2 regions of the Blastochloris viridis genome follow, and region 1 is predicted to be linked to the other one. Evidence: riboswitches for the same ligand, from Rfam matches in the RefSeq annotation. Region 1 holds a riboswitch; the other holds the start of a gene.
What was found. A riboswitch is a leader RNA that binds a small molecule or an ion and turns the genes downstream of it on or off. The one in region 1 is predicted to bind thiamine pyrophosphate.
Positions count from the first base shown of each region.

Region 2: linked by a shared signal. The riboswitch ahead of thiS (sulfur carrier protein ThiS) and the one ahead of thiC (phosphomethylpyrimidine synthase ThiC) in region 1 are both predicted to bind thiamine pyrophosphate.

Region 1 is NZ_CP012946.1:3,402,909-3,407,064, reverse strand. Features, by position in the region: gene BVIR_RS14830 (dihydrofolate reductase) at 1-114, shown strand, start outside; gene thiC (phosphomethylpyrimidine synthase ThiC) at 131-1,969, opposite strand; TPP riboswitch at 2,102-2,208, opposite strand; gene BVIR_RS14820 (hypothetical protein) at 2,350-2,838, shown strand; gene BVIR_RS14815 (carbamoyltransferase C-terminal domain-containing protein) at 3,105-4,156, opposite strand, start outside.
Region 2 is NZ_CP012946.1:2,124,994-2,129,149, reverse strand. Features, by position in the region: gene BVIR_RS09405 (DUF1190 domain-containing protein) at 1-288, shown strand, start outside; gene kdsA (3-deoxy-8-phosphooctulonate synthase) at 285-1,127, shown strand; gene BVIR_RS09395 (MFS transporter) at 1,143-2,333, shown strand; TPP riboswitch at 2,385-2,482, shown strand; gene thiS (sulfur carrier protein ThiS) at 2,552-2,767, shown strand; gene thiG (thiazole synthase) at 2,828-3,595, shown strand; gene BVIR_RS09380 (thiamine phosphate synthase) at 3,592-4,156, shown strand, end outside.

The sequences.
Region 1 (4,156 bases):
CGGGCATCAGTGCCGGAGCGGGTGGCGAGGAGCGAGGACGACGAATTCGGCTCGGTCTACCGCCGGTTCGACCGCATCGAGCCGCGGCGCCGCACGCAGGGCGCCGCAGCCTGAACGTGGATTAGGCCGCTCAGCGGTTCGCCGGCACCTCGCCCACCTCGACGTAGACCTCGCTGCCAAGCGCCCTGAACTTCTCCGACATCTCGGCGAACCCTTGTTCGACGACGCCGGCGTCCGCAGTCTGTGCCGCTGCGTGATCGCGAACCGACGATTCGCGAATCTCGTGGCTGATCTTCATCGAGCAGAACTTCGGCCCGCACATCGAGCAGAAGTGCGCGGTCTTGTGGGCGTCCTTGGGCAGCGTCTCGTCGTGGAACGCGCGGGCGGTGTCGGTGTCGAGGGCGAGGTTGAACTGATCGTGCCAGCGGAACTCGAACCGCGCGCGGGAGATGGCGTCGTCCTGCGCCTGCGCGCCGGGGTGGCCCTTGGCGAGGTCGGCGGCGTGGGCAGCGATCTTGTAGGTGATGACGCCGGTCTTCACGTCATTGCGGTCGGGCAGGCCGAGGTGTTCCTTCGGCGTCACGTAGCACAGCATCGCGGTGCCGAACCAACCGATCATCGCGGCGCCGATCGCCGAGGTGATGTGGTCGTAGCCCGGCGCGATGTCGGTGACCAACGGCCCAAGCGTATAGAACGGCGCCTCGCCGCACAGCGCGAGCTGCTTGTCGATGTTCACCTTGATCTTGTGCATCGGCACGTGGCCGGGACCCTCGATCATCACCTGCACGCCGTGGTCCCAGGCGATTTTCGTCAATTCGCCCAGCGTCTCCAGCTCGGCGAACTGGGCGCGGTCGTTGGCGTCCGCGATCGAGCCCGGCCTGAGGCCGTCGCCGAGCGAGAACGCCACGTCATAGGCGGCGAGGATCTCGCAGATGTCGCGGAAGCGGGTGTAGAGAAAGCTCTCGGTGTGGTGGGCGAGGCACCACTTGGCCATGATCGAGCCGCCGCGCGAGACGATGCCGGTGACGCGGTTCGCGGTGAGCGGGATGTAGGCGAGGCGCACGCCGGCGTGGACGGTGAAGTAATCCACGCCTTGCTCGCACTGCTCGATCAGGGTGTCGCGATAGACCTCCCAGGTCAGATCCTCGGCGATGCCGCCGACCTTCTCCAGCGCCTGATAGAGCGGAACGGTGCCGATCGGCACCGGCGCATTGCGCACGATCCATTCGCGGATGTTGTGGATGTCGCGGCCGGTGGAGAGATCCATCACCGTATCGGCGCCCCAGCGGATCGCCCACACCAGCTTGTCGACCTCGTCGGCGACCGACGACAATACGGCCGAGTTGCCGATATTGGCGTTGATCTTGGTGAGGAAGTTGCGGCCGATGATCGCCGGCTCAAGCTCGGCGTGGTTGATGTTGGCGGGGATGATGGCGCGGCCGCGCGCAACTTCATCACGCACGAATTCCGGCGTGACGAGATCGGGGATCGACGCGCCGAAATCCTCGCCGTCGCGCGCCTGCTCGGCGGCTTTGGTGCGGCCGAGATTCTCGCGGATGGCAACAAATTCCATCTCCGGCGTGACGATGCCGGCGCGGGCGTAGGCGAGCTGGGTCGGCACCGCGCCGGGCTTTCCGCGCAGCGGGCGATGCTTCACCGGAAACGCCGGCACCGCGCCGGCCTTGCCGAGCGGCGGAATGGCGGTGGCCGCGACCACCTCGACGTCGCCGCGGGCGCGCACCCAAGGCTCGCGGTGACGCGGCAGGCCGGCCGCGATGTCGATCAAGGCCTCGGCGTCGGTGAAGGGACCTGATGGATCGTAGACCCGCACGCTGGGCTCGCCTTCGACCTCAATGGCGCGGCCTGGCACCCGCAACTCGGGGAAGCGCCGGCCGGCGTCATAGACCTTGCGCGAGCCTTTGAGCGGACCGGTGGTGACGGCGAAGGCGGGCTTGGTGTGGATGGTCATCTGGACGGCCTGTCGTTGTCGCGTTTCTCCCGCAGCACCGGCGCCGCTTGCCGCGGACGGCGCGCCGAAGCTGCCGCTGTGCGGCAGATCAACGCGCCGGTACCGGAGTTGAGTGAGAAGCGCTGAGCCCGCTGGCCCGCGACGTCCGCATCCCTCCGCCGGTACGAACCGGTTCAGGTTCAAAGGGTGGTCGGGCGCTCCCGATCTCAGCCCCGCACGGGGCCCCCCTTCGGACGGGCGGACTGTGCGGAAAGCCAGCGCCGGCGTCAAGCCGGGAGGGCTGCGGCATAGCGGTGCCGGCCGCCGCGTCCCCCACCAGGGCTCTGGCGGTAAATCGCGCGCCATGCCACGCTGGGCTTCTCTGCAATTGAGGGCTTCCCATGCGGATGATTTTCGCAGTCGTTGCTTCGCTGGCGTTCACGGCCGCGGCCGAGGCCGCCACCTTCCGCCTCGGCACGCCGCCGGTTGCCGCCATCACCCTGCCGGACGACTGGGACACCGACGAAATCGACAGGGGCGTGGAGTCGACCTCCAAAGACGAGGAAATCTATATCGCGGCCGAAGTCGCCAGCATCTCGAAGCTGGAGGACGCCGTCACCCAGGCGGTCGCCTATCTGATCAGCGAAGGCGTCCGCATCGACCAGAAGACCGAGAAGCGGTCGGAAGGCAAGATCGGCGGCCTGGACGCTTTTTTCATCGAGTACAAAGGTGTCGACGAGGACGATGCGGCGACCGAGGTCAGTGTCGGCGTCATCGTTGCCAGCCCGACCACCGCGATCATCGTGACCTATTGGGGCTCCGAGGAGGGCGAGAAGGCCAACGCCGCGGCGCTGACGGCCATCGTCAACAGCATCAAGAAAGTCGACTGACGCCGGCGGTCATGGAACTCTGTCGCCGTCATGGCCGGGCTTTGTCCCGGCCATCCACGTCTTTCCTAGGCATTTAATACAAATCCGGACGATCAGGCCGGTTTTTCGTATGCGGTCGTCGGAAAATAGAATTTCCGATCAAGGACTTTTCGGCGACGTTGTTTCCGGGATCACGAACCGACCAGGCGGAAACCGGATAGGACCTGGATGCTCGCGACGAGCGCGGGCATGACGGGCCAGGTCCGATACCCCTTGATAGGGCGACTTTAGCCGGCAAAGCTCCAGATCGCGCCCTGGGTGACGACGAGGTCGACCCGCCTGTCCTTGAGGGCGCGGACGCATTCGACCGGCGCGTTGATGATCGGCTCCTCGTGGACGTTGAACGAGGTGTTGATCAAGACCGGCAGGCCGGTGAGCTTCTCGTATTCGTCCAGGATGTCCCAATAAACCCGGTTCTGGCCGCGGCTGATCAACTGTGGCCGGGCGGTGCCGTCGACGTGGGTGACGGCCGGAACCTTGTCGCGCCAAGCGGGCTTCACATCACAGGTGGTGGTCATGAAATTGGCCGGGTAGACGAGGCTCTTCGGCAGTTCAAAAACCTCGGCGTAGCGCTCGATGCGCACCACCGGTGCGAACGGCATGAACTCGGTGCGGTCGAGCCGTTTGTTGAGGGTGTCGTTGATGGAGCGGTCGATGGCGCGCGCCATGATCGAGCGCGCACCGAGCGCCCGCGGGCCATATTCCATCGGACCCAGGAAGGTGCCGACGATGGCGCCCTCGGCGATGCGCCGCGCCGCCTCGGCGGCGGGGTCGCCGACATATTCGGCGTAGGCGCCAGCGGCGCGGAAGGCGTCTTCGGCATCGGCGTCGAAGTCGCGGCCGTAATAGAGCGCGCCGAAACGGTAGCGCCGACCCAGCCAGGCCGGCAGCCCGTCGCGCTGAAGCAGGAACTCCAGCACGCCGCCGGCGGCGATGCCGGCGTCCGACATTGCCGGATAGACGAACAGCTCATCGAACGGAAAGCGCTCGGCCAGGCGCTGGTTGAGCTTGACGTTGGCGAACACCCCGCCGGCGAGGCCGAGCGCCTTGGCCGGGTGGCGTTGGAGGATGTTGCCGACCGCCTCCAGTACCACGTCCTCCAGCACGCTCTGCACCGACGCGGCGACGTCCTCGCGCGGCGCGCTCTTCACCATTTCCTGGAGGCGGCGGCGCAGATCCTTGAGGCGCATCTTGCCGTGGGTGCGGCCCAGCGCGTCGACGGTGTAGTTGGCGCGTAGCTCGGGCGCGAACACCGGTTTGCCCCAGGCAGCAAGGCCCA
Region 2 (4,156 bases), 1.3 Mb from region 1:
GAGTGCCTGGGCGGCAGCGTGGTGGCCAGCGAGCAAGCCTGCGCCGCCGCCGGCCTGCCGCCCGGCGTCTGCCGCATGGCGTTCGTGCAGGCGGATAAGGTGGCGCGCAGCTCCGGCCCCCTCTACAACGACCAAGCTCGGTGCGAGGAGCGTTATTCCGCTTGCCTGGAGGCGCGGCCGGCCACCGGCTGGGTGCCGCGTCCGGCCGGCTTTTGCGTCGTTCCGGACCGCTCGGGTGGGGTCGGACGTTTGACGGCGGTCTATCGCGTCCGGGAGGAGGGTCGATGAGCACAATCAATTCGGTGGTCGAGGTCGGCGGCGTCAGGTTCGGCAATGGGCTGCCGCTTGCGGTCATCGCTGGTCCCTGCGCCATGGAGAGCCGCGACCACGCGCTCGAGGTCGCCTTCGCGCTGAAGGACATTGCGACCCGATTGAACCTGCCGCTGGTGTTCAAGGCCTCGTTCGACAAGGCCAACCGCACCAGCGCCAGCGGTGCCCGCGGCGTCGGGCTTGAGGCGGCGCTGCCGGTGTTCGCCGAGATCAAGGCGAGGACCGGCCTGCCGGTGCTGACCGACGTCCATGATGCCGGCCAGTGCGCGCCGGTGGCCGAGGTCGTTGATATTCTTCAAATTCCGGCCTTCCTGTGCCGGCAGACCGATCTGTTGCTGGCGGCTGCGGCCACCGGCAAGGTGGTCAATGTCAAGAAGGGCCAGTTCCTGGCGCCGTGGGACATGGCCAATGTGGTGGCCAAGGTTGCCGGCGCCGGCAACCCCAACGTGATGGTCACCGAGCGCGGCACCTCGTTCGGCTACAACACTTTGGTCACCGACATGCGGGCGCTGCCGCAGCTCGCTGAGACCGGCGCGCCGGTGATTTTCGACGCCACCCATTCGGTACAGCAGCCGGGCGGACGCGGCACCGCCTCCGGCGGCCAGCGCGAGTTCGTGCCGGTGTTGGCGCGCGCCGCGGTGGCGGTCGGCGTCGCCGGCGTGTTCATCGAGACCCACCCCGACCCCGACCGCGCCTTTTCCGACGGTCCCAACATGGTGCCGCTGGCGGCGTTCGAGGGCCTCATCGCCGAACTGATGGCGTTCGATGCCCTGGCCAAGGCGCGTCGCTCCGCCTGAAGCCACACCGAGCCCATGACCGCATCCCCCGCATCCCCCGCACCCGGCGCGTACCCGACGCGGCTCATCGTCATTTTGGGCCTTGCCGGCTTTGCCTCCGCCTTCACCATGCGGGCCACCGATCCGGTGGTGCCGATCCTGGCCGACGTGTTCGGCCAGACCGTCGGGACCGTGGCGCTGCTGTCCACCGCCTACGGTATCACCTACGCCATCGGTCAGCCGATCCTGGGACCGATCGGCGATGCGCTCGGCAAGGCCCGAATGATCAGCATCGCGACCGCGGCGCTGGCGGTGGCGCTGGCGCTGTCGGTGTTCGCGCCGAACTTCGAGAGCCTGGTCGGTCTGCGCATCCTGACCGGGCTGGTCGCCGGCGGGATCATTCCGCTGTCGCTGGCGGCGATCGGTGACCGCGTCGAACTGGCGACCCGGCCGATCGCGCTCGGACGGTTCATCTCGGCGGTGATCCTCGGCCAGATGGTCGGCGGCGCCAGCGCCGGCGTGATTGCCGAACAGTTCGGTTGGCAGGCGGTGTTCGGCTCCGCCAGCGTGGTGGCGGCCATCGCCGCGGTTCTGGTCGGGCTGAAGCTCCGCCCGCGGCAGGGCGTGGTGCGGCAATGGCCGAACCGCGCCGGCATCGCCCAGAGCTACCGCGCCGTGCTGTCCAATCCGCGGGCGTTGGTGCTCTACGGCTGCGTGGCGCTGGAGGGCGCCTCGATGTTCGGCGGGTTCCCCTACATCGCCGATTTTCTGATCAGCCATGGCGGCGGCGGCCCGACCGAGGCCGGCCTCCTGATCGGCGGCTTCGGGGTTGGCGGTATCGTGTTCAGCGTGATCGTCGGCATTCTGATCCGTCGACTCGGCCCGGCCGCGTTGATCCGCATCGGAGGCATCGGCATGGCCATGATGCTGGCGGTGCTGGTCATCCCCAAGCCATGGTTCATCGACATCGTCACCCTGATGGTGTGCGGCTGCCTGTTCTATTTCATGCACAACATGTTCCAGACCCAGGCCACCGAGCTTGCGCCGACGGCGCGCGGGCTGGCGGTGTCGCTGTTCGCCGCCGCTTTCTTCGTCGGCAACGCGATGGGGCCGGTGCTGTTCGGCCTGACCCACGCCGCGTTCGGCTATCCGGTGGCGTTCCTTGCCTCCGGCATTGGGCTGCTGGTGCTGGCGGTGGTGGCGCCAAGGGTGCTGCCGAACAAATGATGCGGCAAAGCCGCCGGCCCGGCTTGCGGCCGGTGGCAGGATCGCCGATGTTTGGAACGCCTGGGGTGCCGCGCTGTCCGTGCGGCTGAGATCACACCCATCGAACCTGTCTGGGTCATGCCAGCGAAGGGAGGCGCAGATGCCAGCGAAACAACGCTCGTCGTTACAGCGCTTGTCTGCATGCCGCCGGTCGCGGTCAGGCCCGCCGGAGACCATTCATGGCTGAACCAACCATCCGCCTGAACGGCGTGGAGGCGCCGCTGCGCTCAGCCTCGCTCGCCGCCCTGATCGCCGAGCATGTCGACATTCCCGAGGGCGGCCGCGGCGTCGCGGTCGCGGTCAATGGCGCGGTGGTCCGGCGCGCCGACTGGGACCAGGTGACCTTGGTGCCGGGCGATGCCGTCGAGATCGTGCTGGCCCGGCAGGGCGGCTGAGGTGGCACACCTCGCAGCTCACTTGCGTAATACGCAGCAAATACCTGTGAAAGAAGAAAAATGACCGACACGTTGACCATTGCCGACCGCACTTTCACCTCGCGGCTGTTTCTCGGCACCGGCAAGTATCCGAGCAACGACACGCTGCTGGAGGCGCTCAAGGCCAGCGGCACCGAGATGGTGACACTGGCGATCCGCCGCATGAACCTCGCTGGCGAGGACGCACCGCTGATCGAGAAGCTGGCCGGCTATCATTTCCTGCCCAACACCGCCGGCTGCTACAGCGTCGATGAGGCGGTGCTGACCGCCGAGCTGGCGCGGGAGGCGCTCGGCACCAACTGGATCAAGCTGGAGGTGATCGGCGATAAGGAGCTGCTCTATCCGGACGTCGAGGGCACCATCGCCGCCACCCGCATCCTGGTCGACCGCGGCTTCGTGGTGCTGCCCTATTGCAACGAAGACCCGGTGAGCTGTCGCAAGCTCGCCGACGCCGGCGCGGTGGCGGTGATGCCGCTGGGCTCGCCGATCGGCTCCGGCCACGGCATCAAGAACCCGGCTTTGATCGAGGTGATCTGCGCCCGCTCGGCCGTGCCGGTGATCCTCGACGCCGGCCTCGGCACCGCGTCGGACGCCGCCCAGGCGCTGGAGCTTGGTTGCGCCGCGGTGCTGCTCAACACCGCCGTCGCCCAGGCCGCCGACCCGGTGAAGATGGCGGCGGCGATGAGGGCGGCGGTGGAAGGCGGCCGGCTTGCCCGGCTCGCCGGCCGTATTCCCCGCCGCTTCCAGGCCAACCCGTCGAGCCCGACGGCGGGTCTGGTCGGGTCGTGAGGCTGCCCGACCCGCCATTGCTGCTGATCACCGACCGCAAGCAGGCGGTGCGCCCGCTGGACGAGGTGCTGGCGGCGGCGTTTGCCGCCGGCTGCCGCTGGGCCAGCCTGCGCGAGAAGGATCTGCCGGCGGCCGAGCAGGCGGCACTGGCGCGCGCGCTGTTGCCGTTGGCGCGCAGCTTTGGCGCCATGCTGACTCTGCACGGCCAGCCCGAATTGGCGGCAGAGGCGGGGCTCGACGGCGTTCATCTGCCGGAGGGTGGCGACGTATCACACGCCCGCGCCGTGCTCGGGCCCGGCGCGCTGGTCGGGCTGTCGCTGCACCGGCCCGGCGTGGCGGACCCGGCCGCCGATTATGTCATCGCCGCGCCGGTATTCCTCACCCAGAGCAAGCCGGGCTACGGCCCGGCGCTGGGGCACGCCGGCCTTGCGGCGATGGTGGCCGCTGCCGGCCGGCCGGTGATCGCGCTCGGCGGCATTGCGCCGCAGCAGGTGCCGGGCTGCCTCACGGCCGGCGCCGCCGGCATCGCCGTGATGGGCGGCGTGATGCGGGCCTCCGACC